Regions from separate parts of the Paenibacillus sp. MZ03-122A genome, predicted to be linked through region 3. Evidence: riboswitches for the same ligand, from Rfam matches in the RefSeq annotation. Region 3 holds a riboswitch; each other region holds the start of a gene.
What was found. Region 3 has a riboswitch for cobalamin ahead of NLX74_RS04900 (ABC transporter substrate-binding protein). Riboswitches for the same ligand answer to the same signal wherever they lie in the genome.
Positions count from the first base shown of each region.

Region 1: another riboswitch for cobalamin. It lies ahead of NLX74_RS00395 (ABC transporter substrate-binding protein); the one in region 3 lies ahead of NLX74_RS04900 (ABC transporter substrate-binding protein).
Region 2: another riboswitch for cobalamin. It lies ahead of metE (5-methyltetrahydropteroyltriglutamate--homocysteine S-methyltransferase); the one in region 3 lies ahead of NLX74_RS04900 (ABC transporter substrate-binding protein).

Region 1 is NZ_JANAVI010000001.1:74,472-84,515, forward strand. Features, by position in the region: gene NLX74_RS00370 (Cof-type HAD-IIB family hydrolase) at 1-721, opposite strand, end outside; gene lplA (lipoate--protein ligase) at 884-1,885, opposite strand; gene cobD (threonine-phosphate decarboxylase CobD) at 2,045-3,148, shown strand; gene cbiB (adenosylcobinamide-phosphate synthase CbiB) at 3,138-4,109, shown strand; gene NLX74_RS00390 (histidine phosphatase family protein) at 4,154-4,912, shown strand; cobalamin riboswitch at 5,035-5,228, shown strand; gene NLX74_RS00395 (ABC transporter substrate-binding protein) at 5,437-6,444, shown strand; gene NLX74_RS00400 (FecCD family ABC transporter permease) at 6,441-7,487, shown strand; gene NLX74_RS00405 (ABC transporter ATP-binding protein) at 7,484-8,317, shown strand; gene cobT (nicotinate-nucleotide--dimethylbenzimidazole phosphoribosyltransferase) at 8,361-9,431, shown strand; gene cobU (bifunctional adenosylcobinamide kinase/adenosylcobinamide-phosphate guanylyltransferase) at 9,428-9,988, shown strand; gene cobS (adenosylcobinamide-GDP ribazoletransferase) at 9,985-10,044, shown strand, end outside.
Region 2 is NZ_JANAVI010000002.1:406,967-417,010, forward strand. Features, by position in the region: gene NLX74_RS05815 (DUF4097 family beta strand repeat-containing protein) at 1-559, opposite strand, end outside; gene NLX74_RS05820 (DUF1700 domain-containing protein) at 564-1,115, opposite strand; gene NLX74_RS05825 (PadR family transcriptional regulator) at 1,108-1,437, opposite strand; gene NLX74_RS05830 (DUF6985 domain-containing protein) at 1,819-2,352, shown strand; gene metE (5-methyltetrahydropteroyltriglutamate--homocysteine S-methyltransferase) at 2,441-4,759, opposite strand; cobalamin riboswitch at 4,921-5,116, opposite strand; gene nrdG (anaerobic ribonucleoside-triphosphate reductase activating protein) at 5,300-5,797, opposite strand; gene NLX74_RS05845 (anaerobic ribonucleoside triphosphate reductase) at 5,794-7,743, opposite strand; gene NLX74_RS05850 (AbrB/MazE/SpoVT family DNA-binding domain-containing protein) at 8,035-8,505, opposite strand; gene NLX74_RS05855 (carbohydrate-binding protein) at 8,740-8,946, shown strand; gene NLX74_RS05860 (Rrf2 family transcriptional regulator) at 9,013-9,486, shown strand; gene NLX74_RS05865 (GGDEF domain-containing protein) at 9,554-10,044, opposite strand, start outside.
Region 3 is NZ_JANAVI010000002.1:196,860-206,903, forward strand. Features, by position in the region: gene NLX74_RS04880 (nucleobase:cation symporter-2 family protein) at 1-1,132, shown strand, start outside; gene NLX74_RS04885 (hypothetical protein) at 1,314-1,484, shown strand; gene NLX74_RS04890 (hypothetical protein) at 1,993-2,676, opposite strand; gene NLX74_RS04895 (hypothetical protein) at 3,221-3,535, opposite strand; cobalamin riboswitch at 3,901-4,104, shown strand; gene NLX74_RS04900 (ABC transporter substrate-binding protein) at 4,322-5,902, shown strand; gene nikB (nickel ABC transporter permease) at 5,918-6,847, shown strand; gene NLX74_RS04910 (ABC transporter permease) at 6,862-7,677, shown strand; gene NLX74_RS04915 (ATP-binding cassette domain-containing protein) at 7,677-8,594, shown strand; gene NLX74_RS04920 (ABC transporter ATP-binding protein) at 8,591-9,367, shown strand; gene nikA (nickel ABC transporter substrate-binding protein) at 9,510-10,044, shown strand, end outside.

The DNA.
Region 1 (10,044 bases), on a different contig from region 3:
GCTTTTTCAAATCGGGAATGGCATTCTCCATCGCTATGCCGAGACCAGCGCATTCAAGCATCTCGTGGTCGTTCCAAGAGTCACCGATAGCAATTGTTTCCGACAGTTCACAGCCAAAATGATTTGCAAGGAAGGTAAGCGCATGGCCCTTAGTGCCTTCATGATGCATAATTTCCAGAAAATGAGGCTTGGATTTTGTAATGTGAACTTCATTGCCAAGCAGTTCGCGAAGTTCAGGAATTAATTCATCCAACACTTCAGGCTCGTCGATAATCAGCAATTTAGGAGCCGGCTGCTCTATAACTTTACTGAATACAGGCTCTACAAAATATTCCGTGTTGTTCAGCTCCGTGTAATCTTTGATTTTCTGATTATCTTCACGTGTGTACAATTTGTCATCAATATACGTTTGCAGATGCAGATTGCGTTCCACGCAGAATTCAAACAGACGACGTGCAGCCACGAGTGGAACATAACGCTCATACAGCACGTTTTCGTCCAGCAGGTTTTTAACCAAAGCTCCTTGGTACGTAATGATCGGCACGTTCAAACCCGTCTGGCGAGCAATTTTGTGTGCAGAGGCATAAGCTCGTCCAGTAGCGAGGGTAACCACCACACCTTTTGCTACAGCAGCTTCTAATGCCTGTTGTGTCGCTGGTGTGACTTCTTTCTGGTCGTTAATGAGTGTATCATCAATATCAATGGCAATTAATTTATACATATCGGTATTCTCTCCTTTATCTCTATCATGGGGCAATGCTAAAATTGTATCTTATAATATTCAAAATGACAATATCGCAATGAAAAGGGGACAGCTCCTATAAGAGCCTGTCCCCTTATAACCACTGAAGTATTGGCTTGAAACGATGGGAAAAAGTAACGGTTAGTCTTCCAAAAAAACAAGTCCAACAAAATCGTCCAACTCAATATTACCAAAATAGTGCTTCAAATCGAGAGAGGATAAGGCTTGACGTACCTCACCTTCATCATAGCGCTTGCCGCGCAGGATATTTTCAATATCAGCAACGTCACCCACACCGAAGAAATCCCCATAGATTTTAATATCACGGATGTAGCCTTCCTTAAGATCCATGCGGATATCAATAATACCGACCGGAAATTTACGTGTGTGCTTGATATTGCTCTCGGGGGATAGACCGTAGTTCCAATCCCACGATTGGTAGCGTTCTTTGGATATATCATGGATTTTGGCCCAATCGGTATCGGTGAGCTTATATTGAGGTACTTGATCCAATTCTGATCCGAATATGAAACGCAGTAGTTCCTCGCGAAATTGCTCTATGGTCATCTCACGGTCCATTAGTTCGCTGATGTTAGCTACGCGACTGCGGACAGATTTAGTGCTTTTGGATTTGAATTTTTCGGGATTGGCATGCAACGATGCAGCCACATTGTCCAGATTCAGGTTAAACATCAATGTACCGTGGCTGAACATACGTCCGCGTGTGGCAAATTGAGCGTTTCCTGAAATTTTACGTTCTCCGACCTGTAGATCGTTGCGGCCTGTCATTTCAGCTTCTACTCCCATTTGGCGGAGGGCATCAATCACAGGTTGCGTAAATTTGAGGAAATTATGAAAGGACTCCCCGTTATCCTTGGTAATAAAGCTGAAATTTAAATTACCGAGATCATGATATACAGCCCCACCGCCGGACAGGCGACGAACGACTTGAATATTGTTGTCCCTAACAAACTCGGCGTTGATTTCTTCAATAGTGTTTTGATGCTTGCCTATAATAATAGAAGGCTGATTAATGTAAAACAGCAAATAGCTGTCGTCCAGCGGTAGATGCTTGAGCGCGTATTCCTCAATAGCAAGATTAATGGCTGGATCGTGTATCCCCTGGTTGTCGATGAACAGCATGTCCATTCCTCCGTATATAAACTGTGTAATTTATGTGTGCCTCCTTCTATTGTAACCCAAGTGAGCCATGTACAAAAGCTCATTTGCATTGACGGGACGCAAAAAGCAGCCTCATAATGGAGCTAAATGATTGGAAACGGGCGGAAAGGATGAGAGGCAATGATAGAGGTTTACGGTCATGGTGGAGACAGGGAAACAGCTGCCGCGACTTTTGGCGGAGCTGCTGCGGATTTTGTAGATTTTAGTGCAAATATTAATCCGCTTGGTCCACCGCCAGAGGTGCTTGAGGCGCTGCAACACTCATTTGACACTGTGATTCGCTATCCAGACCCTGGGCATCGGAATTTTAAAAATATGCTCGCACGGCGACTGCATGTTCCACCGGAGTCGCTAAGTATCGGAAACGGAGCGGCTGAAAGCATGGCGCTCCTACTATTGGGACTAGCTCCTAAGCGTGTGGGTACAGTGGAGCCGTGTTTTTCGGAATATGCCGAGCTGGCTGGCAAATTCGGAGCCGAGGTCAAACGGGTGTATGGGAAGGCCTCGCTTCAATGGAAGGCGGACGTGGAGGACATCCTTCAGCTCATGGAGCAGGTAGATGTTTTGTTCCTCGGACAGCCGAATAATCCAAATGGCGTGCAATATAGTGAGCAGGAGCTGTGCGAGCTGGCAGAGGCGGCTGGCACAACGGGTACCGTGCTGGTGGTGGATGAAGCATTCATTGATTTTATTCCGCTGGAACGGCGAATCTCACTGCTGCCTGTGCTGGATCGCTATCCTCATGTGATTTTGATCCGGTCAATGACCAAATTTTATGCCATTCCTGGCTTGCGATTGGGATATGCGATTGCTCATCCGGACTATATCCGGCGAATGACGGCCAAACAGGTGACCTGGAGTGTGAATGGATTGGCATTGCTGGCTGGGGAGGCGTGTTTGAGAAGTGGGCAAGCATATGAGCGCCAAACACAGGAGCTGATTGCTGCGGAGCGCAACCGCCTGTTGACCGCCTTGGCGGAATGGGGCTGCGGTGTCGTTCCCGGCGAAGCCAATTACGTGCTGGCAAGGGCGCCGGGTACGTGGAGCGCATCGGCTATTCAGCAGGCGCTTGGACAACGCGGAATTCTTATACGTAGCTGTGCTATGTATCCGGGACTGACGACGAGCCATTTTCGGATTGCGGTCAAGGATGCAGAAGCCAACGACAGGCTGCTGTCTGTATTGGGTGAAGTGCTGGAGGAGGAACAGCGGCGTGACAGTTAGCTTGATTATCCTGGCAGCCTACCTTTTGGACAGGCTGATCGGTGACCCGAGGTGGTTGCCGCATCCAGTCATCGGTATGGGACATGCCATTTCAGCATTGGAAAAAGCGATTCGTCGCCAGGTCCGCAGTGATCGGGGGCTAAAACGTGCGGGTATACTGCTTCCGCTCATTGTGGCGGGAGGCTCCTTTGCGCTCGCCTGGGCGCTGTTGCACTTGCTTGCCTGGATTCATCCGTGGTTGTCTGTCGGCGCAGAAATGGTGCTGATTGCGACCACGATTGCTTCCAAAGGACTAAAGGATGCAGGAATGGCAGTATATCGAGCGTTGCAGGCGGATGATCTGGCAGCGGCACGGCGGGAGCTGGGCATGATTGTCGGGCGGGATACGCAACAGCTTGATGAGCCTGAGATTGTACGTGGTACGGTTGAAACGGTCGCTGAAAATATCGTGGACGCGATTATTTCCCCGCTTTTTTATGCCCTGATCGGAGGAGCACCCTTGGCGCTGGCCTATCGTGCTGTGAATACGCTCGATTCCATGGTTGGCTATAAAAATGAAAAGTATCTGCATTTAGGCTGGGCTTCAGCACGTCTGGATGATGTGGCTAACTACATTCCGGCACGCCTGACAGCGGCAATGCTTGTGGTAGCGGCGTGGATATACAAGCGAGATGCTGCTAGAAGCTGGCGCACAGTCAAGCGAGACGCTCGTCTGCACCCAAGCCCGAACAGTGGCTTCCCGGAATCAGCTGTTGCTGGAGCACTGGGGATTCGTCTTGGAGGCTATAATGTGTATCATGGCGTACGCTCTTTTCGTGCATACATGGGCGATTGGATACGACCGCTAGAGTCGAAAGATATACGGCATACAATCCAGCTGATGTTCGCCGTGTCCAGTATGTTCGTAGGATTGTGTTTGTTAGGAGCCGCAGGTTGTTTTGCCTTGGGATGGGTGCGGTGAGGGTGAGGCGTGACACACTGAATAATGATCGAGCAGGAAGTGACATGATCTTGAAACAAGATATAGCAGCAAAAAGGACGGTAGAAGACGTACAAAGTCCGAACTCACAGGAGGATAAGGTGCCGTATGATGCTAAAGAAGATCTGCATTGGGACATGGAGCTCGTGTTAGTTCGTCACGGCACAACCTTATGGAATAAGGAACGTCGATATATGGGACACTCCGACTTAGGTTTGCTACCAGGAGCAGAACAAGAATTAAAGCCTTTGCAAGAAGAATTGCAGGGGCAGTCCTTTGCTCGAATCTATTGCAGCGATTTAATGCGATGTTGCCAGACCTTGCAGATCATTGTGCCGGAGTCAGAATTGACGTCTGGAGGTTCCCTATCCACTATGTCTCCTATGATGGAACCACGTCTGCGAGAGCTTCATTTTGGCGAGTGGGATGGAAAAACGTATGACATGCTCAAGGATGTGTCGTTGTATCGCGCTTGGATTGATGAGCCGCAACGGATAACCCCTCCTGGAGGAGAGTCTTGGACAGATTTTGTGAATCGTTTGCGGAAATTTCTTGACTCTCTGTATGAATGGCGTGTTGCTATGGAAGTTCGACCCATGGATTTGACTGCTGGGCCGCTCTCTGTTTTGGTCGTTACGCATGGTGGCGTAATTCGTCAGTTAGCTTGTATGCTGATACCGGGCCATGATTTTTGGAGTCTGAATCCGAAGCCGGGAGAAGCATTTAGGATTCAATTGAGGCTGGCAGGACCGCACAATTACATAGCGGAAATGCTCCCTCGTTAGGTTAGGCACCAGTGGATAAAGAGGCTGTTTGGGTTGTAAGCCGCCTCATTTTAACCTATAATCATCAAGTAAAAGAACGGCTTGACTACCACTACATCAAATATCCAGCAGACGAGGTCGGCGCAGTGTGATGAAACTATGGTTTCCCTTGCCTGCGCTGTTAAAAGGGAAGTCGGTGTAAGTCCGGCGCGGTCCCGCCACTGTAAATGGAAACATGCCCGTTAGTCCTGCTTTATGTGCTACTAAGCATATGAAGGAATTTCAGGACATGCATCTTACCATAAGTCAGGATACCTGCCCGTCCGCCTGTCACCATAATCCTTCGAGGAAAGGATGACGTGTTCGCAGTGACTGTCCGTGCGGAAAGAAGCTGCCGCCTGCGCACGATCTGCGCTAACGTGACCCCTGTGTCCTGATATAAGGATGCGGGGGTTTTTTGATAGGAAAAGAAGGCTGGATTTAGAAGATATCTGATGATGCTCAAGTAACGCTCTTAACGATTTTTTTATGAAGGGGTGCAAATCATGGCAGGAAAAAAAATAAAGGTTTGGACAACAGGTTTATTGGTTCTGATTTTGGCAGTTGTGCTGAGTGCATGTGGCGCTAATGGGAAAAATGCTGAAAATAAAGAGAATCAGACTTCTGCACAGCAGCCGGGAAAGACCGTAACCGCACAAGAGCCTCCGGGCAAAACAGTTTACCCACTAACAGTTAAGGATGCAACAGGACAGGAATTTACATTCAAAAAAGCGCCGGATAAAATCGTTTCCGTCTCCCCGGCAGAAACCGAGGCGCTGTTCGCCATCGGACTGGATAAGGAAATAGTTGGCGTCTCCGACTACTCTGATTACCCGGAAGCAGCTACGAAAAAGCCTAAAGTAGGCGGTATTATGAAACCGAACGAAGAGGCGATCATTGCTGCTAACCCGGAAGTCGTTTTTGCAGGGATATCACTTAGTGAACAGGCTACGACCAAGCTGCGCGACATGGGAATTATGATTTTTAAAACGGAACCGAAGACAGTTGAAGATGTCATAGCTAACATCGAATTGTATGGAAAAATCACCGATCATCAGAAAGATGCGAGAGCGGTGACTGACAAGATGAGAGCAGATGTAGCGGAAGTGAAAGAAGGAGTTAAAAATATCGGTAAAGGGCAGAAGCTGCGGGTATACGTCGAGTTTTCACCAGGCTGGACAGTTGGTAAAGGTGAGTTTATGGACGAGCTGATTACTTTGGCGGGCGGCGAAAATGTAGGTGCCACGCAGAAGGGGTGGTACCAAATTAGTGAGGAAAATATTATTGCTGCGAACCCTGACGTGATTTTGTACAGCAAAAGTGTCAAGGACGACAAAACTGGCCAAACGCTCGGCGAAATCATTAAAGCTCGCAGTGGATGGGATCAAATATCGGCTGTTCGCCACAACCGGGTGTTTGCCGTGGATGATAATTTGATCAGTCGTCCGGGTCCACGCGTAACGGAAGGTCTCAAGGAAGTGGCCAAGGGCGTGTATCCTGAAATTTTCAAATGAACCGTAAACTGATCGGCTTTGGAGGGACAGGTCTTGTCTTGCTGTTGCTGACGCTGCTGCTCTGTCTTGGCATCGGCTCGGCCAAGCTTCCGGTCAGCCAGATCACGGGCATTCTGGTTAACCACCTTCCGTGGTTAGGCGATACATTTACACCGGATTGGAATACATCCTCAGAGCAGATTATTTTGAAGGTCAGATTGCCACGAGTGTTACTAGGAATGTTGGTAGGAGCAGCGCTGGCGCTGGCGGGAGCCGGATTTCAGGGTGTGCTGCGTAATCCTTTGGCTGATCCGTATACACTGGGGGTATCCTCGGGGGCTTCGGTAGGAGCGGCAGTACTGATCTATTGGGGCCTTCAATTTTCATTTGTTGGCATATGGACGCTGCCGCTAGTGGCATTTACGACCGGAATGCTGACGCTGTGGATGGTGCTGACGTTGGCACGGGAAGGTGGAAAAATTCCGACACAAAGTCTCATTTTGTCGGGTGTAGTGATGCAATCCTTTCTAGGAGCAGTTGTTTCCTTTCTGACAGCCATGTCGAAGGAGACGGTCAATGAAATATTGTACTGGACGATGGGAAGTCTTAGCCTGCGCGGTTGGTCATATACAGGAATCCTTTTACCTTATGTGGTCATAGGACTGGTATTTCTATGGAACCGGGCACGTGTACTGAATATTTTGGCTTTGGGTGAACGGCAGGCGGCTCACATGGGAGTTCATGTAGATGCGACGAAGCTATCTGTTCTGATCATTTCCACGCTGCTGACAGCTGCCGCTGTCTCGGTATGTGGAGTGATTGGCTTTGTGGGACTTGTTGTACCGCATATCATTCGTCTGGTGACAGGTCCTGATTACCGGATGATTGTTCCATTATCTGCGCTCGGTGGAGCCATTTTTATGGCTTGGGCAGATACGGCGGCTCGCACGTTGTTAGCCCCCACGGAAATTCCTCTGGGCGTGATGACGGCCTTTGTTGGGGCACCGTTCTTCGCATATCTCCTGTACCGGAACAAGAAGCTGCGCAGGGGGGAACTGCTGTGACAGAACAAAGTGAATCACAGAAGGTGCGGGATCGGGCATTAGAGGTAGCGGGTCTGACACGTGCCTATGGAGAGTTCCATGCGTTAAAGAATATAAGCTGGAGCGTCGACGAAGGAACTTGGTGGGGGATTATTGGTCCGAACGGCAGTGGAAAATCGACCTTGCTGCATCTGCTTTCGGGTGTAGATCAGCCAACTTCGGGAAACGTTCATATCTATGGCAAAAAGGTCGGTAGCTACAGCAGAAAAGAGCTTTCCCGACTCATAGCCGTACTCCAACAGGAAGGGCTTCCTCCAGTGGGATACACTGTCAGGGAAGTCGTAGAAATGGGACGTTTTCCTCATCAGGACTGGTTAGGCAGGGAAAAGGGTGTTGATGTGGAGGCGATCACGGATCGCGTGCTGGAGCGATTGGGTCTTGCCACGTTGGCGGACAGAGCATTGGACCGCTTGAGTGGGGGACAGCGACAGCGTGTAGCTTTGGCAAAAGTAATGGTGCAGGAGCCACGAATATTGCTGCTGGACGAGCCTACGACCTATCTGGACTTGCGCTATCAGCTTGAATTTATGGAACTGCTGGCAGATTGGCGCCAAGAAACGGGTGTGACGATCATTGCGGTCTTGCATGATCTTAACTTGACAGCCCAATTTTGCGAAGATTTGCTTGTACTCAAGGATGGAATGGTTGAAGGATTGGGAGCTTCATCGAAGTTATTAACCGAGGATCGGATTCGACGAGTATACGGTGTTGAGCCTGTGATGCTTCCGCATCCAGATAGCGGTGTGCCGCAGCTCTTGCTGCGCAGAAGTGCTTCGGATACAGCAGATTAAATAAACGATGAAACACACTTAAAAAGAGCAGGGAGTGGAAGGTATGAACAACAAGCTGCGTCAGCTGATCGATAGCATTGCCCAGCCGGATGGGGTGGCGGCCTCGGCAGCTTCAGCCCATTTGGACCAATTAACAAAGCCACCGGGAAGTCTTGGAAAGTTGGAAAGTGTGGCCATCAAGCTAGCAGGAATTACAGGAGTGGACAAGCCTGAATTTGATCGTAAAACGGTTATGGTCATGGCTGCGGATCACGGGGTGTGTGAAGAGGGAGTCAGTGCCTTTCCGGCTGAGGTTACACAGCAAATGCTGTATAACATGCTGTCAGGTGGCGCGGCAATTAATGTGCTGGCACGCCATGCGGGCGCAGATGTCAAGGTGGTAGATGTTGGCGTGAATGCGGATGTCGCTCACGCGAATCTGGTGGACCGTAAGGTACGCATGGGTACTTCGAATATAGCTAAAGGGCCAGCGATGCTACGTACGGAAGCGGAGCAGGCGGTTTTGGCCGGAGCTGAAGCCGTAGCAGAAGCGGTCAAAGGTGGCACACGGCTATTCGTTACCGGAGAACTGGGCATCGGGAATACGACAGCCAGCGCTGCGGTCGTATGTGCTCTTACCGGGCTAGAGCCGGAAGTTATCGTAGGCCGGGGAACGGGTGTAGATATGGCTGGGCTTACCCGTAAAATATCGGTTGTCTGCCGCGCATTGGACGTGAACCAGCCAGATGCAAATGATGCGCTCGATGTGCTCACTAAGGTCGGCGGTCTGGAGATTGCCGCCTTGGCAGGAGTCATCCTCGGCGCAGCCGCACATCGCTGTCCAGTCGTGTTGGACGGCTTTATTTCAGGCGCAGCCGCCCTTGCAGCGCGTGCACTTGCGCCTGCTAGCGCTGCGTACATGCTCGCTTCGCACGCCTCGGACGAGCGCGGGCACGCGGCGGTGCTCCGCCAGCTCAAGTTGGAGCCCATGCTTTATTTGGACATGCGGCTCGGGGAGGGCACAGGCGGTGCGCTTAGCTTGCACCTGATTGATGCGGCGTGCCGCATCATGCGCGAAATGGCGACCTTTGCCGATGCAGGCGTATCGGACGGTCAGGGGGCCGCGCAGCGATGAAAGCGCTCGTGACCGGCGGGGCACGCAGCGGGAAAAGCGGCTTTGCCGAGCGATTATGCATGTCGCGCGCTTCGCGCGCCTGCTACATTGCAACGGCGCAAGCCTATGACATGGAGATGAAGGAGCGCATCGCCCTTCATCGGGTCCAGCGCGAGTCTGCCGGGTACGACTGGCAGACGCTGGAGGAAGCGCAGGCGCTGCCGGAGCTGCTGCAGCGGCTTGGTGGCGATCAAGCGTCGCAGCCCGCGCCTATGTTGCTAGTCGACTGCCTGACCCTGTGGCTGTCGAACGTACTGCTGGCCGCAGGCGAGGACGGCGAAGCTGCGTCCAGAGCTGCCATTAATGAACTGGCGGCAGCTGTGGAGCAGTATCCAGGGCAGCTCGTCATCGTAACCAACGAGGTTGGTGACGGTATTGTGCCCGAATATCCGCTGGGTCGGCTGTATCGGGATTTGAGTGGGTTTATGAATCAGCGGATTGCCCGTCTTTGTGATGAAGTATTTTTGGTGACGGGTGGCATTCCCGTAGAACTCAAACAGTTGGAATATAAGCTATGAGCCGCGAACGTCAGGCTGTTGCTGCGGCTTTTCAATTTTTAACGCGTCTTCCGGTG
Region 2 (10,044 bases), 210 kb from region 3:
CAAGCTGACTGGCTGTAAAATTGCCGGATGTTAAATTTGCGATCAGGTGGGTACTTTGGAGGTTTGTAATCTCGGCAGTGCCTGAAGTAGCGGTGATGGAAGTATTCTGCACGGAGGCATCTTGAAGTTTTACATTCCCTGAATGTGCATCTACCTGTAGGTCAGTTAGTGTTTCGCCGGAGGGCATCTCTACGGTAATCGTTTGATCTAAATCAGGGGTGATCGAAAGAAATGACAAGGAAGCGGCCGGCTCCGATTGAATCGTAAGCTTACCGTTCTCAATTCGGGCATTATGAATTTGGTCGGCTACCTTTGTCTGAACTTCTCCACTAATGCGTATCGTACCTTGGTCGCCAGAGCCGGGAGTAAACAAAATAGAGACATCATCAGAACTGTCCACTTTCAGCTTCTGTAGCTGACCACGTGTGAACGTCCATTTTTTGTTAATCGCAGTTGTTTCCTTCATGACTTGTTGACTCCATGGGGCACCGTAAGCCACCATTCCGGCTACACCGATCACAATGCACAGACCTGCAGCAATAAACCACTTTTTATTCATGTTGTTAGTAAGCTCCCCTCAGGGTAGTCTGATTCCATTTCCAGTATCGTACTGTGCCTTTGACCATAAGGAGTAAGAGATAACGTACTCCAGGCAGCAGCAATAGACCTATACCCGTCAACGTGATAGAGAAAAAGAATTTGGCCGGGTAAAAGGTGCTGTTCAGCGCATAATCAGTAACGGCGAGAAGGGGGGCTGCAATGAAGATGACCGCTACTACGGTCAATGAAACCCATACTACCCATAGGGTAGCCATAATCGGGATGGAGATCAGCAAGTTGAGAAACAGCAGTCCTAAGAAAGTAAAAAGATTGCGTGCGAAGCTTCCCTGGCGAAGCGGAGGAGAAGCGTTCCAGGCTGCATTGGGATCATCCAACGCTTCTCGGGCAATATCCTCTGGGTTACCCAGCTCATTGGCAATCTCACTTTCGCTTTTTCCATTGACCAACCCGTAGTCAAAATGCTGGCTCAAATCACTAAGCAGCTCATTGCGTACCTCTGCAGGGAGAGGAGAAAGACGCTGCTCCACCTCTGTAAGAAACTGTTTTCTATTCATCGGAATTTCCTTCCTCCAGTAGGCTTGCGACATGATGGACAAAATCATTCCATTCCCGCGTAAGTATTTTTGTATAATGGCTTCCAGTATCAGTCAGCCGATAATATTTACGGGGAGGCCCCTCGGTCGATTCCTGTAAATACGTTGTGCAGTATCCTTCTGATACCAGACGGCGAAGCAGTGGATATAGGGCTCCCTCAGCTACTTCAATATGACGGGAGACGGCTTGAGCCAACTCGTAGCCATAACGGTCTCTGCGTCCAATTAGAACTAGAACGCACAGTTCCAGTACCCCTTTTTTGAATTGGATGTTCACATTCACGAGCGGTGCTCCCTTCCTGGATGTTATCAATGATTCATAGGTGTCGTTCGGAATAAGGGGAAGAAACGTGTGTTTGTGCATAATTTGTCACGGGTACTAATTATAGAACAGTAGTCAGGTATAATTTAACATCATGTACTGATTAATGCAAGGTACTAAATTTTTAATAATAAAATATTTGTGCCGAAATGGGCAGATTTTCTTTCTTGAAGGCTTTATTGAATAGCGAATGTTGTAGAAAAAAGTAGTTTCATTTGGAAATTCCTCGAAATCTGGCTGGAAGCCCAAATAAGATGCCGCTTTAATTTCATTCATTAAAATGATAGATTGTAAAGTATTCAATAGGTTTAAAGATTACTTTTTATGAAGAGGTGGTAAAGGGTGGATTGGAAACACTGGTATATGGAACTGGAACAGGATGATGAGTCTTGGGATGTATCTGAGGAGATTGTTCTGCGTGGTGTAGTACATGTTGATTTTTGCGGGCAGCCCTCGGAAGTAGAAGTCGAATTTATCGTGGGAGCCGACTCCGAAGAACAGGCACAGACTATAGAAGAACCTACACAGTTGCAAAAAAAGACATGGGAGCAGTATATGGAATATTCGTCAACTATTCATCCTCAAGTGTTGGAGTCCATACACCATCATTATGCTGGCATAGTGGAAAAGTACCGGAATGCTTACAGTACATGGGGAGAGGACCCAGATGAATATGCGCCTTATGTGGAGCGACCGGAACAATTGTTGGATCGAATACAGCTTATGTCTATACTGATTTCCGACTCATCGGCAAAGGATGAACTGTATTTGAATTTTAGTTGCTCCTGGGATCGAGAACATGGCTTAGGCGTACATATGAAGCAGATGAAAATGGAGCATATTCAAGGCGTATATACATTATATGATCTAGAATAAATCCCCCTTCCTGGCTTTTAGCAATAAGGGCCGGAAAGGGGAATAGGATAAGGCGAAAATGATGGCGCGATTGGATACGATAAAAAAATTAGTTGGATACAGCCAAAGCAGCCCGGGCTGCTTGAGCTGCTTGTACCATTTGCCGCAAGGCGGCGACAGATTCCTCTTTGGTGCGGGTTTTCAGACCACAATCCGGATTAACCCAGAACAAATCTGATGGCAGTACGCGCAGGGCACGCTGGATCATGCTTAGCATTTCAGATACATCGGGGATGCGCGGACTGTGGATATCGTACACGCCCAGACCAATGCCTTTGTCGTATACCTGATCTTCAAAGCTGACAATCAGTTCTCCGTGGCTTCGCGAGGTTTCAATAGATATAACGTCGGCATCCATATCGGAGATGGACTGAATCATATGCTGAAATTCGGAATAGCACATATGCGTATGGATTTGGGTCGCTGGCTCTACGGTGGCCGTGGTCACAAGGAAGGCTTGAACCGCCCAATCCAGATAGGCTTGCTGCTGTTCTTTTTTCAGCGGAAGCCCTTCACGAATTGCAGGCTCATCGACCTGAATCATGCCGATGCCCGCTTGTTCCAGTGCCTCTACCTCTGCCCGTAATGCCAGAGCCAACTGTAAAGCAACTTGACTGCGTGGAATGTCATTACGTTCGAAAGACCAGTTCAAAATGGTCACAGGACCCGTAAGCATACCCTTAACAGGTTTGGAAGTTAACGATTGGGCGAATGCCGTTTCTTCCACGGTCATGGGCTGATCGAAGGAAACGTCTCCGTATATAATCGGCGGTTTGACACAGCGGGAGCCGTAGGACTGCACCCATCCGTTTTGCGTAAAAGCAAAGCCGTTCAGCTTTTCGCCAAAAAATTCAACCATGTCGGTCCGCTCAAATTCCCCATGTACAAGCACGTCAATGCCAATGTCCTCTTGGATATCAATCCATTCCTTAATTTGCTGTTGGATGAACGTTCGATATTGCTCGGCAGACCATTCTCCTTTGCGATAGTGCAGGCGGGCCTTGCGGATCTCGGCGGTTTGCGGGAAGCTACCAATGGTCGTCGTAGGCAGTGGAGGCAACTTCAGCTTATTTTGCTGAATCTCACGACGCTCGGCGAAAGGAACGCTGCGTGACAGAGGCTCTTTGGCCAACAGGTCGGCCAGATCGGCAGTTGTCTGTACGCGTGCCGCTGAACTGTTGAAACGGGCTACCGCATCTGCACTTTGTCCAAGCTTGGTGAGTGCGGATGGATCGTGTTTGCTAAGTGCAGCCGTCAGGATGGCGATTTCCTCTAGCTTTTCATCAGCAAAGGCCAGCGCTTGCACCAGCTCCTTGTCCAGCTTGTGCTCTGCCTCCAGGCTGACTGGCACATGCAGCAGACTGCATGATGGCTGTACGATAAGCTGCTCGGCAGTGGTCTGTTCTGCTAACTGACCCAGCAGAGCAGCTACAGCGTTCAGGTCGCTTCGCCATATATTGCGTCCGTCAATGACACCAGCGCCCAGCGTTTTTCCTTTAGGGAAGCCATGCTGCAATATATGCTGAAGATTTTCGCCATCATCATACACAAAATCAAGACCTAGCCCCTGTACCGGAAGTGCGGACAGACGCTCATAATGATCTAGGCTGCCAAAGTAGGTTTGCAGCATTATATTTGAGGAGGGCGCAGCTTGGTTCAAAGCTTCATAGACTTCCTGAATAATGTCCAGATCCTCTACTGGGAATGAGGTGGTCAGGACAGGTTCATCGATTTGGACCCACTGAACACCTTCTGCTGCTAGTTCAGATAGGACATGGGTGTATAAAGGCAGGAAGGTTCTTATAATAGAGGCAAGCTCCTTACGATCATAGCCTTTGGAAAGGGTAACGAATGAATAAGGGCCGATGAGAACCGGTTTACCCTCAATGCCTAGTTCCTGTTTTGCTTCACGATAAGCTTGTAAGGGTTTATTTTCAGTGAATACCGGGACTGCATTTGCCAATTCGGGAACGATGTAGTGATAATTGGTATTCATCCATTTGGTCATTTCACTGGCGGTTGCTCCCTTCTGACCGCGAGCGATCCCGAAGTACACGGACAGAGGAACCGGACCTGCGGGACGATAGTTGAACCGTTCAGGTACTAGACCGAACATCACAGATGTATCCAGCATGTGATCGTAATAGGAGAAGTCTCCGACAGGAATGCGATCAATCCCCTTATCGCGCTGCTTGCTCAGATGCTCCAACCGTAATTTTTTCATTTCCGTCTGCAGTTCGCTTTCGTTAATGCTGCCGTTCCAGAAGCGTTCCAGTGCTTTCTTCCATTCCCGATTTTCGCCGATACGCGGATATCCCAGATTACTGCTGATTAAGCCGGACAATTCAGGCCATTCAATAATGGACATGTACTTTTCCTCCTAGCGGGTAGCTGTTTTATTTTTACGTACCAAAAAAGGCATTCTTCCCCCCAAGGTTAAAAATAAGTAGGGGAAAGAATGCCTCCGTGATTAAAAAATCAAAAATACGGCGACTGCTCTTAACACCTCCCTATCTTCCGTAGGTACTTGCGATGTTGTTAAAATAGGCAGGTCTCCTGACTTACGGATCATGACGCTCAGCATTCCTTCCCGGTCTGTGGACCAGTGGATATATGAACAGCTGAAAGTTCCCCGTTTACAGTGGCGGGACCGTGCCGGATTTGCACCGGCTTCCCTTTTAAGCCTGATCTGAATAGAACAGACACCTATCTCCAAGCTATGCGGTTAAGGTATGACGAATAATTATGCACTCGTATACTTGTTCACCATCATAAGTGAAACTTACAGGATGCGCAATAGAAACTCCAATGGAATCTGTTAGCTATATGAAAAAAAGACAAGCCTTACCCATGATGGGGGCTTGTCTTAGATTAGATATAGCATCTTGCTTGCTGGGTAAGCATCGCCTTATGTCAATGAAACGGTATAGTCTGCCTGAATGCTGGCTTTTACATCTACCAGACGCTGGTTGCGACTGCCCCGGAAGGGAAGGGTCAGGTCCTTTTGCTGTTCTACAAAACGACCATCCACAATCACATCGCACAAAAGCGCCAGTTCCTGTCGCTCCGGATCTGTGAGTAGATCTTCATAGACAAAGCCAGTGTAAGCCCACACGGTTCGGTCGGGACAGGCCTCGCGGAAGTCACGCACAAATTGCGAGCATTCTGCTGCTGAGAAAAACGGGTCTCCCCCGCAGAGAGTCAGTCCGTCCAACAACGGATTTTCCATGATGTCACGAATGACCTCCTGTTGTCGTTGGGGGGTGAATGGCTCGCCTGCACGGAAGCTCCACGACTCTGGATTAAAGCATCCAGGACAGGCATGACGGCAACCGCTAATGAACACAACGGTGCGCAGGCCGTATCCTTCGTTCAGAGATTCCGGAATGTAGCCACACAAATTCACTTATGTTTCACCCGGTCTCGAACTTCTGCCTGTTTTGCGGCATTAAAGCGAACGGTATAATCTCCTGTCAGATATCCGGTTACCCGACGTAAGCGCTGAAAGTGTGTGTGCTCCTCATCTGTGCCACATTGGGGGCAGCTTGTCCCGATAATCCCTTCATAACCACATTCCGTACAACGATCCACCGGATGGTTGATGGAGAAGTAGCCGATGTTCTGATGCAGCGCATACTGAACAATTTTAAGAAACGCATCCGGGTTATTCCGCGCATTACCGTCCAGCTCAATGTATGAAATCGCACCAGCGTTGCATAGGTTATGGAACGGAGCTTCCAAGCTGATTTTACGAGCAGCCGGGAGCGTGTAATACACGGGAATATGAAAAGAATTCGTGTAATATTCTCGATCATTTACCTCAGGAATAATCCCGAAATCACGTTGATCCAGCAATGTGAACTTGCCCGACAGACCTTCGGCAGGCGTAGCGAACAATGTAATATTTAAATTGTGGTACTCACTCATTCGATCGCAATACACGCGCATGGAAGTGATGATTCGCTGTGCCTCGCGGTATACGAAATCATCCTCCCCGTGGTGTTTCCCGTATAGTGCCTTCATGCACTCAGCCAGCCCGATGAACCCGATCGAAAGCGTACCGTGCTTTAGTACGCTTCCCACCTTATCATCTGGTGCCAGTTGTTCTCCACCTTCCCATACCCCTTCGCGCATCATAAAGTCCGAGGCTTTGGCCGGTTGGCTGGTCTGGATTTGATAACGATGAATTAGGCCATCTACCGCAATGCGCATAACTTCTTCTAGTCTCGCATCAAAGCGATCACGGTCAGGTGTCAGGCGTTTGCCTGTGCAAATACCATACTCAATGCCAAGTCGCACCAGATTAATGGTATTGAAGGAGAGATTTCCCTTGCCACTCTGCCGGTTTCTACCGAAACGGTCAGAAATGGTGCGGGTACGGCAACCCATTGTCGCTATAATGGTATCTGGATCATCAGCACGGTAAAAAGGCAGGTTGAAGGTGGCATCCACATTCACAAAATTGGGATACATCCGTCTGCTAGAGCATTCTACCGCCCGTAAGAACAAATCATAATTGATGTCGCCTTCTGCCTGGTTGATTCCCTCTTTACATTGGAAAATATGTTGTGGAAAAATAGGAGTTTCCCCGCTGCCCAAGCCGCGAATAGTGGCCTCCAGCAGCGATTGAGTAACAAGCCGTCCCTCAGCAGACGTGCACATTCCGTAATTCAGTGAAGTAAATGGAATCTGTCCCCCCGCCCGACTGCTCATGGTGTTCAGGTTATGAATGAGCGATTCAGCAGCCTGCCGGGTTTCCGTTTCCGTTTCTTCGCGTGCGAATGCGTAGGAACGAGGGCAGACTTCTTGCAAATGGGGATTGGCCATATGTAGTTCGTCTTCAGACAGACTGGATTCTATCTCTTCCTCGAACAACCGGAGTCCCTTGCGCAGATGCTTGCGGAAGGACCGGGCAACGTATGGGGCAAGGTCCCAATCGATTTTATTGGCAGAGACACCTCCGAATTGGCTGTTTTGCTGAGACTGGAATATGATGGCGACTAGTGCCATAGCAGACATAATCGTTTGCGGTGTGCGCACAGAGCCGTTGCCTGTATTGAAGCCGTCTCGCAGTAAACGACCAAAAGGGATAAAGATACAATTTGTAGTTCCGAGTGCATATTGGTCCAAATCGTGAACATATACATACCCGTGGTCAATCGCGTTCGTCAGTTCAGGCGGAAGTACCCGCAGGCGTGCATACCATTTGGCATACTCGGACCCAAGCTTGCTCATTTTGCCGCTGAACGATTCTCCATTCAAATTTGCATTCTCCCGCAGCATGTCCAGATCTTGTGCCCCAATGACCCGCTCGCCGATGTCGTATAATTGATGTTCCTCCAGCACCTTCATCGTAAAACCCTCCATATAGTAAAATATATATATTTTTCACAAAAACAACATATTGATGATATCTTGTGTTAACCAATTGTTTCGATCTATATATTGTATATACGTATACATTGAGAGTATGTGACTATTGTCACATTGGTAGGAGCGGGCAGCATAAAAAAGCCAGATACAGAGTAAGGGACACATCCACGAATATGCACCTTACTCTATATCTGGCCATCGTAGTTGCGAGGAAAATGATAGGCTTGCGAGTACATAGTATATGATCTTGGGATATTGTTTTGAGAAGGTTTAGAGTAGCTTTTTCAACTGGGACACCCGGCCTTGGGAAATATCTAGCATTTCGGCATATACTTTTTGTGGCAGGTTCGGGTGTTCCTGAATCAGCTTGCGTAGCTTTTTTACCATTTCACCTTGCTGCACTCTAGATTGCTTGGGTTGCCAGGTTGTGTTGGTTCGGGTCGGCTTAGAATCTTCTTGAGCCTGGATAGCATCGGTGCTTGTGGCATGCACATTTTCATCGGTCTTTAATACCTGGATGCACTCTGCGCAAATAAAGCTGTCGCGAAAATAAGTTAAATGATCCACCGCGCCGCAAAATTTGCAGGAGACACCGGTGTATTTTCTTAGTACAAACCCTTCTTCATCTACGAAAAATTCAAGTGAATCACCGATATTGATATCCATTGTGGTCCGCATTTCCTTAGGAAGTACAATCCGGCCCAATTGATCTAGAGGCCGTGTCATTCCAGTATTTTTCATTAGAGCTTCCTCCTTCCATGATATATCCTGATTATACCAAAAAATATTATTTTTAGCTTTGTATATTGAAGGTAAAATACAACTTTTTTTGTCTTTATGCTGCGGTCTCTCTTTCAACCAGTATAGGATGTTTTCGGTATTGTTGCCGGGGTATCCCTTTTTAGCTACGATATATTAAAACGCTTTCATAAATAAACTTTTTATCATATTAATTAAGCTTATGCCACAATTGAGCTGCGTTTGGATGCGCCGGACAACGAAGCTGTGGCACGTGTGAACGTGGGCAATACAGGAGGGGCGCAAGCATGGACTTCGCTCGCGGAAGCGGTACATTCAGTCTTTGGCACACGTGATGTATACCTGTTGTTGAGCGGAGAAGTGCGGCTAGCTCATTTTACTTTGGGCGCTAATGCTACAGAGGATTCCGGCTTTCAGGCTTGAACTTACTTCTGACATCACGTACAATGCATTCAACGAAGTTTCTACAGCTTAGGGGTGTCATCTCATTTGAATAGTGAAAAACGACTACGCACCGCAACGCCCAAATGGCTTGGGGTGGCGGTAAAGGCGCTTGTCTATTTGGAAAAGCACGGAGAACTCTGTGCCAGCGGTTCAATTGCCCGTTCCATTGACTGCGAAGTCACTTTGGTGCGCAGGGTGCTGACGCGACTTGTACAGGCAGATTTGATTGCAGCACGCGAAGGTCGTGAGGGAGGCTATGTGCTTACCCGCTCGGCCGACCATATTACACTTGCCGATATATATCACGCCATTGAAATATGTGATCCGATTTTCCCGGGTATGATGCATGAACCGGAAACCAATCCTTTTTGTGAGGAGTTGGCGATAGCCGTATCCGAAATTTTAGCCGAGAGCGAACAACGTATGCTAGAAGTATGGGGGTCCCATACGCTGGCTTCGCTTGCCAATCGTACATCACTCGTGGTGGAGAAATGCAATCATAATGAAGATTCAAAATGATAATAGCCGATACGACTCTCAAGAGAGGGTTGTATCGGCTATTTCTATGAAATGGTCATGCCTCAAATTATATTTCATATGAGCAAACCCGGTTACGTCCTGCATTTTTAGCTTCGTATAGTGCTTTATCTGCCTGCTCCAGCAGGGCTGCCCCGGACATATCTTCACCGGTACCAGGAAAGGTCGTCACGCCGATGGACACCGTGACTTTAAGAACAAGATCGTCCGCTAAAATAAACTCGTGCTGATTTACTCCACTAAGAATCTGATTAGCTATGCGCAGCGCTTGTCGAAAAGCACAATTCGGCAAAAGCACGGTGAATTCTTCCCCCCCGCTGCGGGTGACTACATCATTAGGACGACATTTTTCCATTAAAATCTGCCCAAGCTGGCGCAGCACTGCATCTCCTGCCGCATGTCCGTAGGTATCGTTGACTTCCTTGAAGTGATCAATATCCAACACCAGTACAGATAAGTGCTCGTGACGTTGGCGAGCTTGAGGGAGCTCCTCTTCCAATGAAAACTCAAGCTGTCTTCTGTTGCTTAAATTAGTGAGAT
Region 3 (10,044 bases):
TATGGGCACACGCTTTTTCGGTAGTAGACTGCCTGTCATTTTAGGCTGTACGTTTACGGCAGTAGGACCCATTATCGCGATTGCTTCGACCTCAAATTTAGCGACAGCGTACGGTGCCATTATTTTGTCCGGTATATTTGTGGTATTAGCGGCACCGTTGTATGGCAAGCTGCTACGCTTTTTCCCGACGGTCGTTACGGGTTCGGTCGTTACGATTATCGGTCTATCTCTTATTCCAGTGGCGATGAACAATGTAGCAGGGGGCCAGGGCAGCACGGATTTTGGACAGCCACGTAATTTGCTGTTGGCGTTAGTTACACTACTGGTTATCCTGCTTGTGAATCGGTTGGCAAAAGGCTTTTTGCGCTCGATTTCCGTGCTTATTGGTCTGTTCGCGGGTACGGTGGTTGCTTATGGAATGGGAATGGTGCATTTTGCTCCCGTGGCGGAGGCCTCATGGGTGAGTGTCGCGCAGCCGTTTTATTTTGGTAAGCCAGAGTTTAGCATGATGGCAGTTTGTACGATGATTATCGTCAATATTGTCAGTATGGTTGAGTCTACAGGCGTTTATCTGGCAGTAGGCAAAGCGATTGATCAGAAGGTGGAACAGAAGCAGATCGTCAATGGTCTGCGTTCCGAAGGACTTGCGATTATGCTTGGGGGTATTTTTAATGCGTTTCCTTATACAGCATTCTCGCAAAATGTTGGTCTGATCTCACTCACACGCGTCAAATCGCGGAACGTTATTTTTGCTGCGGGCGGGATCATGGTTGTTCTTGGTTTGCTGCCTAAGCTGGCTGCCTTAACGACAGTGATTCCTAACGCTGTGCTGGGCGGGGCGATGATCGTCATGTTCGGCTCGGTCGCTGCATCAGGCATGTCTATTTTGTCAGAAGTGGATCTGCGGAAGGAAAGCAATCTGCTGATCGCAGCATGCAGTATTGCCGTGGGCCTAGGCTCTGCCGTTCTGCCACAAATGTTCGACCAGCTGCCGAGCTTTGCCAAAATGCTGCTGCAAAATGGGATCGTTTCGGGTTCGATTACTGCGATTGTCTTGAACATTGTTTTGACGAGAAAACAAAGGGAATCGGTCAAAAGCGTGACGGTTTCGGAGGTTCCACAGAAGGTTTGATGATTAGGAATAAATAAAGATAGCCGGAGAGAGGACGTATGCCTCTTTTCCGGCTTTTTGGCATGGAGTTATCCGGGGAAGATGAGCAGAGAAGATAGGCTGTGCAAACTGGTATCTATTACGGCAGGCGTCAGGCTGGCCGGAGCCAGACGCAGCACACCCAAATTGATTGAGTTTGGAGTTGGACAGCTATAACCTAACGAAGCTGCTTACATTGGTTCGCAGCCAGCGTAAGCAGATGCGCAACAGTCGCGGATCGTCAACAAGGGGACTGCTTTATTTCCTGGATTTGGACAAGCTAAAGCAGGGGGCCAGAATTATGACTATTGGACGTGAAAGTCGTGGACGATAGAAAATATTCTTTGGGAACGTGTTGTTTTTTTATCCTAGCAAAAATCACGGAAGATTATTCGAACCGTATGCGTTAGCAGATAGATAAAGTGAATGCCTCCCTATGCTGATACAGTAAGATTCCATACGAAATTAAATTCCAAAACCCAGAGTTTTGTGAGTGCATATGTCCGGTCTTCCAATCCTCAAATTTCGCTGTCTTGTTAATTTCATCACCCTCCGTGCTTGTCAATAAAAAGCCCGTAGTACCAAGTATTTAATTGTCCGTCACGACGAATTACAATCCTGTTTCATCATTCTTTTACTTACCCGCTCTATTCGACATTCTTTCGTGTAACCCTGTCTAGGTATGATATAAAGTCCTTTGAACGCAATAGATCGTTCGGACGCCACAGATCCAGTCCAAAGTAACTGAGTAGACTCGCGAGAGTCCCGCTACTTTCCGCTATAAAAAAGAAGCCGTGTTGGTTGCAACGGCCTCTCTTTTTATTTCAATTTATTTGATATGATTAGTGCTTTTCTACTCTGAAAGCAATTCCCACAGGCTTGTCTACTCTCACATAACCTATGAAAGGATCACCTATGAATGGAGCTGGCCAATACATTCCTAATCTATGTTTTTCATATCGTGGAAAAGCACTAATGACCCATCTTTCTCCTTTAGGAACATTGATTGAATATTCATCATCTAGGCCAATATCAGCTTCTATACCAAAACCCAATGTGCCTTCTATAGCTTTAACACCACCTGTTATTGCTCCTTCCGCTTTCACTTTAATATTAGTTTTCACTGTAATTTTTGCAGCAGCAGGCCCAGTATATGTACTTACACGAATTGCATTGTTTGTATCAACCCAATAACCTAGATTTTCATGGGTTTTAACAATAGGAGTCACCCCAATGGATTGGGTACTAATTCTATCATTATTACCTTTTTCTTGATTTAAATTGTCGTAATTGACATAATAGTAATAAACATCATCGTTAACACTACTAGGATCGATATATTTGTAGACTTGTCCTTCCTTGGCCTTTATTTCATCTGTCGGTTCCCATTTTCCGGCTTCTGATTGTATTGTCGATGACAATGGATTCGGCGCATCATTTGCAGAAGCAATGGCTCCATATGGTAATAATATTGCTGTCAATGCTGCAATTATTGCTGTTTTAGTCATGACTTTGAATGGTTTCATAGTATTAAAATTCTCCTCTTCGAAAAATATTATTGGGGGCTAAGAAATGAGTAAATTTGAAAAAAATCTGTTTAAGTATTTGTCTTACGGTTTTTTGGTAGGAATATATTATTCCTTTATTCAAGGACCAACGACGACAACTTCTTCGCTTAACGGCTCATTGCAACTTTACACAGTGTCCGCATCTACCTTTATTTTCAGAACATTATCAACCTCATTTCTACTAAGTCTCCTCTCTGGAGTCGTGTATACAATTGTTTTTTTATCCATAAGAAGGAATAAGTAAATATTACCTGTAAATTTTATGTTTGTAAATAATTTTATTTAATGGATAAAATTTAAAATAAGATAGAAGAGAGCCGTATTGATCGCAACGGTCCTTTTATTAACTGACGGTTTAATAGCAAGTGCCTCCCCGTTTGGTTGTTCGTACAAAACTCTTTAGCTCCACAACTTTTCGAGCGTAAAAGCAAGCCGTCGCTTCGTCCTGGTTTACAGTACGACGCTGTGAACGACCTGCAAGATCCCTCGCTTCGCTCACTTACTAGCTAAAAAATAACTTGACTGCTAGGCACCTAAACGGCACGCTGACATGGCTTGTCAGGAAATGGTCAGTTAACAAATTAGGCCCCCGGCTAATCACCGGAGGCTTTTCAAACTCATTCTCTAAATCACTAAGGAATGTTTTACGGGTAAATTCTCTAATAGTTAAATTTGTCTCAAAGGCTGTCTGAGAAGAATCAACAATATAGTTCTTTTGTTTGGTAGCTGCCCCCAATGCTGTTATCCTTATAATAGAAATTCCACAAGGTTTGCTCACTAAATTTCCGATCAACTCTTTGGTTTTGTCGCTTTTCAAATTTTTTTCTTCCTCAATTTTTTGGAGAAGGAATAACCAACTGCTTTTTCAGGCATTTGATATAATGTATCTTTTTTTATAGCTTGTACAAATTGATCTGCAATCTCGCTGCTAAATTTTCGTTTATGCTTCTCTTTTAGATTCATTAAGTAGTCTGGTACAGTTTTCGGGACATCATGAGGGAGACGGAATGCCCGTCATTTCGTGCACGCAATGAATAGCCATTACCTTCATTCTCGCCATATCATTCAAATTTGAATTATTATACAGCATTTATTGACAAGCCTGTGACAACAAAATAAGATCGTAATGAAAAGAAATAAAAGAAGAAAACAGGTGTGAGCCGGACGACTCTATGTACGGGGGTTTGTTGAGACCATGTGGATAGTTGTTAAGCGTGTTCACTTAAAAGGGAAGTTCGGTTGATTCCGACACGGGCCCGCCACTGTATACAGGCATCAGCAGGATACTGCTGGAGCTTTCAGAACAGCCACTGGAACTGTGAAGAACCGGGAAGGCCTGAAAGATACGCTTGGAGTCAGGAGACCTGCCTGTTTTGACATCACTGTCAGACCCACGGGATGCTGGGGAGGTGGTTAGGCGTGCTGCATACGGAATGTCTGAAACCGATCTGATCCCTTCTATGTTTTTGGAGTTGGTTTCGAGGTGTGTTTTGACATTTTATAATGAAAGCATTTCTGACTGCTGATCAAGTGGTCCGGAATGCTTTTTTCGCGTTTTGCGTTAGGTTTATATGATTTTACAAGCTAGAGGGGGATTCATCGAATGATTAGCAATCATAGCAGGCGCTCATGGTTGATATGTACAGGGGTGATGCTGTTACTGGCAGTTATGGCTCTTTCGGGATGTACTAGCAATAAGACGTCGAATAGCTCCGGCAAAGATGAGAACGGGTCAGCACAACAAACAGTGACAGGTAAAAAGCTGGTAATGGCGTATACATGGGAACCGTCAGGTGTTGACCCGCACGGAGATAATAGCTGGGATGTGATGCGATCCGGTGCAGGTGAGACACTGGTACGTTTGAATGAAAAGCTGGAGCCTGTGGCTTGGCTGGCAAAGGAGTGGAAGCAGGATAGTCCTACAGTTTGGACGTTCAGCTTGCAGGATAAAGTCACTTTTCATAATGGAAAGAGTATGGATGCAGCAAGTGTAAAAGCATCTTTGCTACGCTCTATCGAGAAAAGCCATCTGGCGAAGGATTTACTGAATGTGAAGTCCATTGATGTAAGCGGCCCGCTGGCCTTAAAGATCACGACAAACCAGCCGAATGCGGCGCTGGTGTCCAATCTAGCTGATCCATCGACGACTGTACTGGATGTGGCATCGATGAAAGATGAGCAGAGTTACCCAGCGATGACAGGCGCCTTTAAAATCAAAGCGTTCAGCAAGGACCAATCCTTGGTCGTAGAGCGTTATGACGGATACTGGGGCGAGAAGGCCCGATTGGCTGAGGCGACAATGAAGTTCATTACGGACGGGAATTCGCGCCTGATGGCGCTGCAATCCGGCGAGGTGGATGTAGCGACGGATATTCCGGTTGATAACGCAGAGGTACTGAAAAAGAACGACAGGCTACAAGTTCTGTCGGCTCCCTCCTTGCGCACCCATATGATCGTGTACAATATGGAATCGCCAGTATTCAAGGATGCGGCGAACCGTAAGGTGGTGGACAGCCTGATTCCACGCACATCGATTGTGAGCGCCGTCATGAGGGGCTTCGGTACGGAGGCAAGCAGTCCGTTCCCGAGCATTCTTCCCTTCGGTAAAGTTGAGCGTAAAGCGCTGGACGGAACGGTGAATCAGCTGTTAACGAAGGATGGCTGGCAGAAGGATGCCCAAGGGACATGGACTAAGCAAGGCAAGCCGTTCGAGGTTACGCTGCTGACTTTTCCTCAGCGTCCGGAGCTCTCTGTTATGGCTGAGGTCATCCAAAGCCAATTGCTGAAAGAGGGAATCCAGGTCAAGATTCGCAAGGTGGAAAATATCGACGAGGCGTTGACCAAAAACGATTGGGATTTTGCTATGTACAGTATGCTTACTGCTCATACAGGAGAGCCACAATATTTTATGGACATGTTTTATTCTTCGAAAAGCGAAGCCAATGTAAGCCGTTATAGTTCCAAACCGCTGGAGAGTATTCTTAACAGCTTGAAGCTGGCGAAGGATACAGCGCAGCGTAATGCTGTGACACTACAAGCGCTGGATATCATCAATACGGATTTGCCACAGTCGTTCATTGTGCATCCTGACAATGTGTTTGGTGTGAAAAAAGGGGTGGAGGGTTTTACACCCCATCCGATCGAGTATTACTACATTACAGCGCAATCCGATATTGCGGAATAACGAGCGGTGTATCCTATGATTCGTTTTATACTGGAACGTGTGGCGCAGCTGCTCATCATTGTATTCGTTGTATCCACGCTGACTTTTGTACTGATGCGGCTGGCTCCTGGAGACCCTGCTACCATTTTGCTCACCGCGCATAATGTCCCTGCCTCTGAGGAGGCGTTGACGACGCTACGACAGGAACTAGGCTTAAACGAACCGTTTCATATTCAATATGTGAACTGGCTGCGGGATGTGTTCACAGGGCATTGGGGCACCTCGTATGTATCCAAGGAATCCGTGCTAGCCGAACTGTGGAACAGACTGCCTGCTACTGTGGAGCTAGCTGCTGCGGGCTTTGCCGTCATGACGGTGCTTACGCTGGGGTTGGGGCTGGCTGCCTCGCTAAAAATTAGCGGCCCATTGGATCGTCTGGGCAGGCTGTTCGCCCTGCTGGGATCGTCGATCCCCTCTTTTTGGCTTGGTTTTCTGTTGATCTATCTATTCTCCGTTCGCTTGGGCTGGCTCCCATCCATGGGAAGAGAGGACTGGACACATCTAGTGCTCCCAGCGCTGACTCTTGGTGCAGGTTTGGGAGCTGTGCAAGCCCGTGTACTGCGCGCTCAAATGCTGGAGCTGGGTGACCGGAATTTTGTGAAAGCAGCGAAGGCTCGAGGCTTTTCCCGTATGCATATCCTGTTTTTTGAGATATTTAAGCATGCGGTTCTGCCTATAATTACACTGCTAGGTACCAATCTATCATTTATGCTGGCAGGCAATGTCATCGTAGAGACCATTTTTTCATGGCCGGGGTTGGGCAAGTATTTTATAGATGCAATTACACAGCGAGATTATCCGGTGATTCAGGGGTATGTTATTTTCGCCGTATTTTTAATTGTAGGAGTTCAGTGTTTGGTGGATGTGGTCCAGACGGCGATAGATCCGAGGCTGCGTTTGCGTTAAGGGGGAAGCTGAAAATGAAAAAGATACGGCTTTCCTTTCAAGGGAGCTTGCTGGCAGGAGGCGTACTGTTTGGTCTGATCGTGCTGCTTGGGTTATTAGCTCCATGGGTCGCTCCTCATGATCCTCTTCAAGTGGATCTTTTGAACCGTCTGGCACCACCCAGTCGGAAATATCCTTTCGGTACGGATCATCTGGGTCGGGATGTAATGTCAAGGCTAATTTACGGGATTCGGATGAGCGTGCTAATCGCATGTGCAATTACTGTAGCTACGTTATGCTTCAGTCTGCCTATAGGGTTGCTCATTGGTTATGTGCGCGGACGCGTGGATCAGCTGATCATGCGGGGAATCGACGGCGTACTGGCTTTTCCTGATATTATTTTAACGGTGGCAATTGTGGGCATTTTGGGTCCAGGTTTTGTTAACATGACCCTTGCGATTATTGCGGTACGGTGGGCGGGCTATGTCCGGTATATCCGTAGTCTGGTTCAAAAAGCCTGTCAGGAGGACTACGTTCGATATGCCCGTTTATCCGGCAATTCACACGTACGTATACTGAGCCGTTATGTATTGCCACAAGCGTTGCCGCAGTTGTTGGTTTATGCGGTATGGGATATCGGACGCGTGGTGCTGATGATCGCTGGGCTGTCCTTTCTTGGATTGGGTGTACAGCCGCCTAAGCCAGAGTGGGGCGTGATGCTGCATGATGCAACCTCGTATTTTCAGGTGGCCCCGCATGTCATGATTTTCCCGGGCTTGGCGATTATGCTGTTCGTACTTGCCTGCCAGCTTTTGGGCGACCGCTTTTCGGAAAAGGGGGCGGACAAATAGTGGAGGATCAAACAGCCCTTGGGTGCAAGGATACGATAGAACAAGTGGCAGGGCGAAGACCGTTGTTACACGTGGAACATTTGGAAATCTGCCGCACAGGCGTAGGAGCAAGCGGAAGCGGGGGCAAACTACTGCTGCGTGATGTGAGCTTTTCCATATATTCAGGGGAGATTGTGGCCCTGACCGGACCGAGTGGATGCGGCAAGAGCCTGACCGCACACGCAATCGCAGGCATGCTGGAACCAGGTATTAATGTTACGCAAGGGCGTATCTACTATAACGGGGAAGACATCCTCCCGTTCCAGGAACGGCGCTGGCAAAGGCTGCGCCGAGAGGATATTGCCCTGCTCATTCAACAATCGCTGAGCGGGTTGAACCCGATCCGGACTGTCCGCGCCCAGCTGATGGACACGCTTAGACTGCACGGGCGGCGTCGGATGCCGCATGACCAAATGGAGCCGGAGCACGCTGATTCTGTCGCATCCTACACTGCACCGCAGCAAGTCCACCCGCTGGGCGTGCTGCCACGGATGCGGCAGCTGCTGAGCCGTGCCACGGAGATAGCCAGAGGAGGCGCTACTCCAGTGCGGGAGGCCTATTTGCGCTCTCTGCTCCGCAAGGTTGGATTTGCAAATCCTGAGCATATTTTGTCGTCATATCCTTTTGAACTAAGCGGAGGCATGTGTCAAAGGGTGCTGCTGGCTGCAATGTTAAGCTCCGGTCCGAGCCTCTTTATTGCCGACGAGCCTACTACGGCGTTGGATGTTATCAACCGGGACAAGGTCTTGGCATTGCTGCAACAGTTGAGAGAAGACTTTGATCTCACCATATTGCTGATTTCACATGATCGCCAGGGGATGAGCCGCATAGCAGATCGAGTGTTGGAGATGAGCCCGGAAGGAAGGATGCACCAGTGATGCTGGAATTGAAGAATGTGACCAAAGCATACCCTGTCCGTAAACGGAGAAAAGGCTGGTTCAGCACGCAAGATAGCGAACAGGCTGTGAAGAAGGTGAATCTGGAGCTACGACAGGGGGAATGTCTTGGACTGGTTGGAGAAAGTGGAAGTGGCAAAAGCACGCTGGCACAATGTATTCTAGGGCTGGAGTCGTTGACCTCAGGAGAGATTTGGCTGGATGACCAGCCCATTCACACCGGAAGGATGAAGGATATCTACCTGTACAAGCGAATCCAGTTGGTTGCACAGGATTCGTCTTCCTCGCTCCATCCTCGCATGACCATACGAGATATTTTGGAGGAGCCAATCCACAATTATTTTCCCGGACGAAAAGCTCAAGTACTGGATATTTGCCAGTCTTTACTGGAATCTGTGGGGCTGGACACGGAATGTCTGGAAAAATACCCAACACAACTAAGTGGCGGGCAAAAACAGCGGGTATGTATTGCCCGAGCGTTGGCGGTGGAGCCCGATATTATCTTGTTCGATGAATCGATCGCCAATCTGGATACGACAACGCAGTTTTCCGTGCTGGGCATGCTTAAGAGAATGCAGCAGGAGCGTGAGTTGTCCTACTTATTCATCACTCACGATCTCCAATCTACTCGTCAGTTTTGTGACCGCGTTGCTGTTATGGTTCAGGGGGAGATCGTGGAAATATTTAAGGAATGGGATGAAGACTTGTTACAGCATGAGTACACGCGTGCTCTGTTTCAAACGTTGGCGAATTAAGCCATAAATTTAATATTCTACAAATTTAAAATAAATAAGAGGATGGCTTGTCGAATGTTGTTGACAAAATAGAACGTGGTACCTATTCTAAATATGATTATGATAATCATTATCACATATATAGAAAAGGGGAAATACATTGATGTCCGTTCGACACCGCAAGACTGCCACCCTTATGTTGGTAGCGCTCCTCTTATTATCCGTTGTTTTGGGCTGCGCGAAGCAGGAGAACGCACCTGCATCCACCTCTACTGACGGAGCTGCCAATGAAAAGTCTATCACGCTATCGTGGCCGCGTGACATTGGTACGATGAATCCTCACGTATACAATCCTTCCCAACTTTTTGCACAATCCATGGTCTATGAGCCGTTAGTCAGCTACAAGCAAGGAGGCAAGCTGGAGCCTGCTTTGGCTGAATCCTGGACTATTTCCAAGGACGGCAAGATATATACGTTTAAGCTGCGCAAAGGTGTGAAATTTTCGGATGGAACGCTATTTAATGCAGCCATTGTCAAAAAGAACTTTGACGCTATTATGAAAAATGAGAAGACGCACAGCTGGCTTGGTATAGTAGGCGTTCTCGACAAAACTGAAGCTGTAGATGACAGCACCTTCCGAATGACGCTCAAAGAGCCATACTACCCGGTGCTTCAGGATTTGTCTGTCGTTCGCCCGT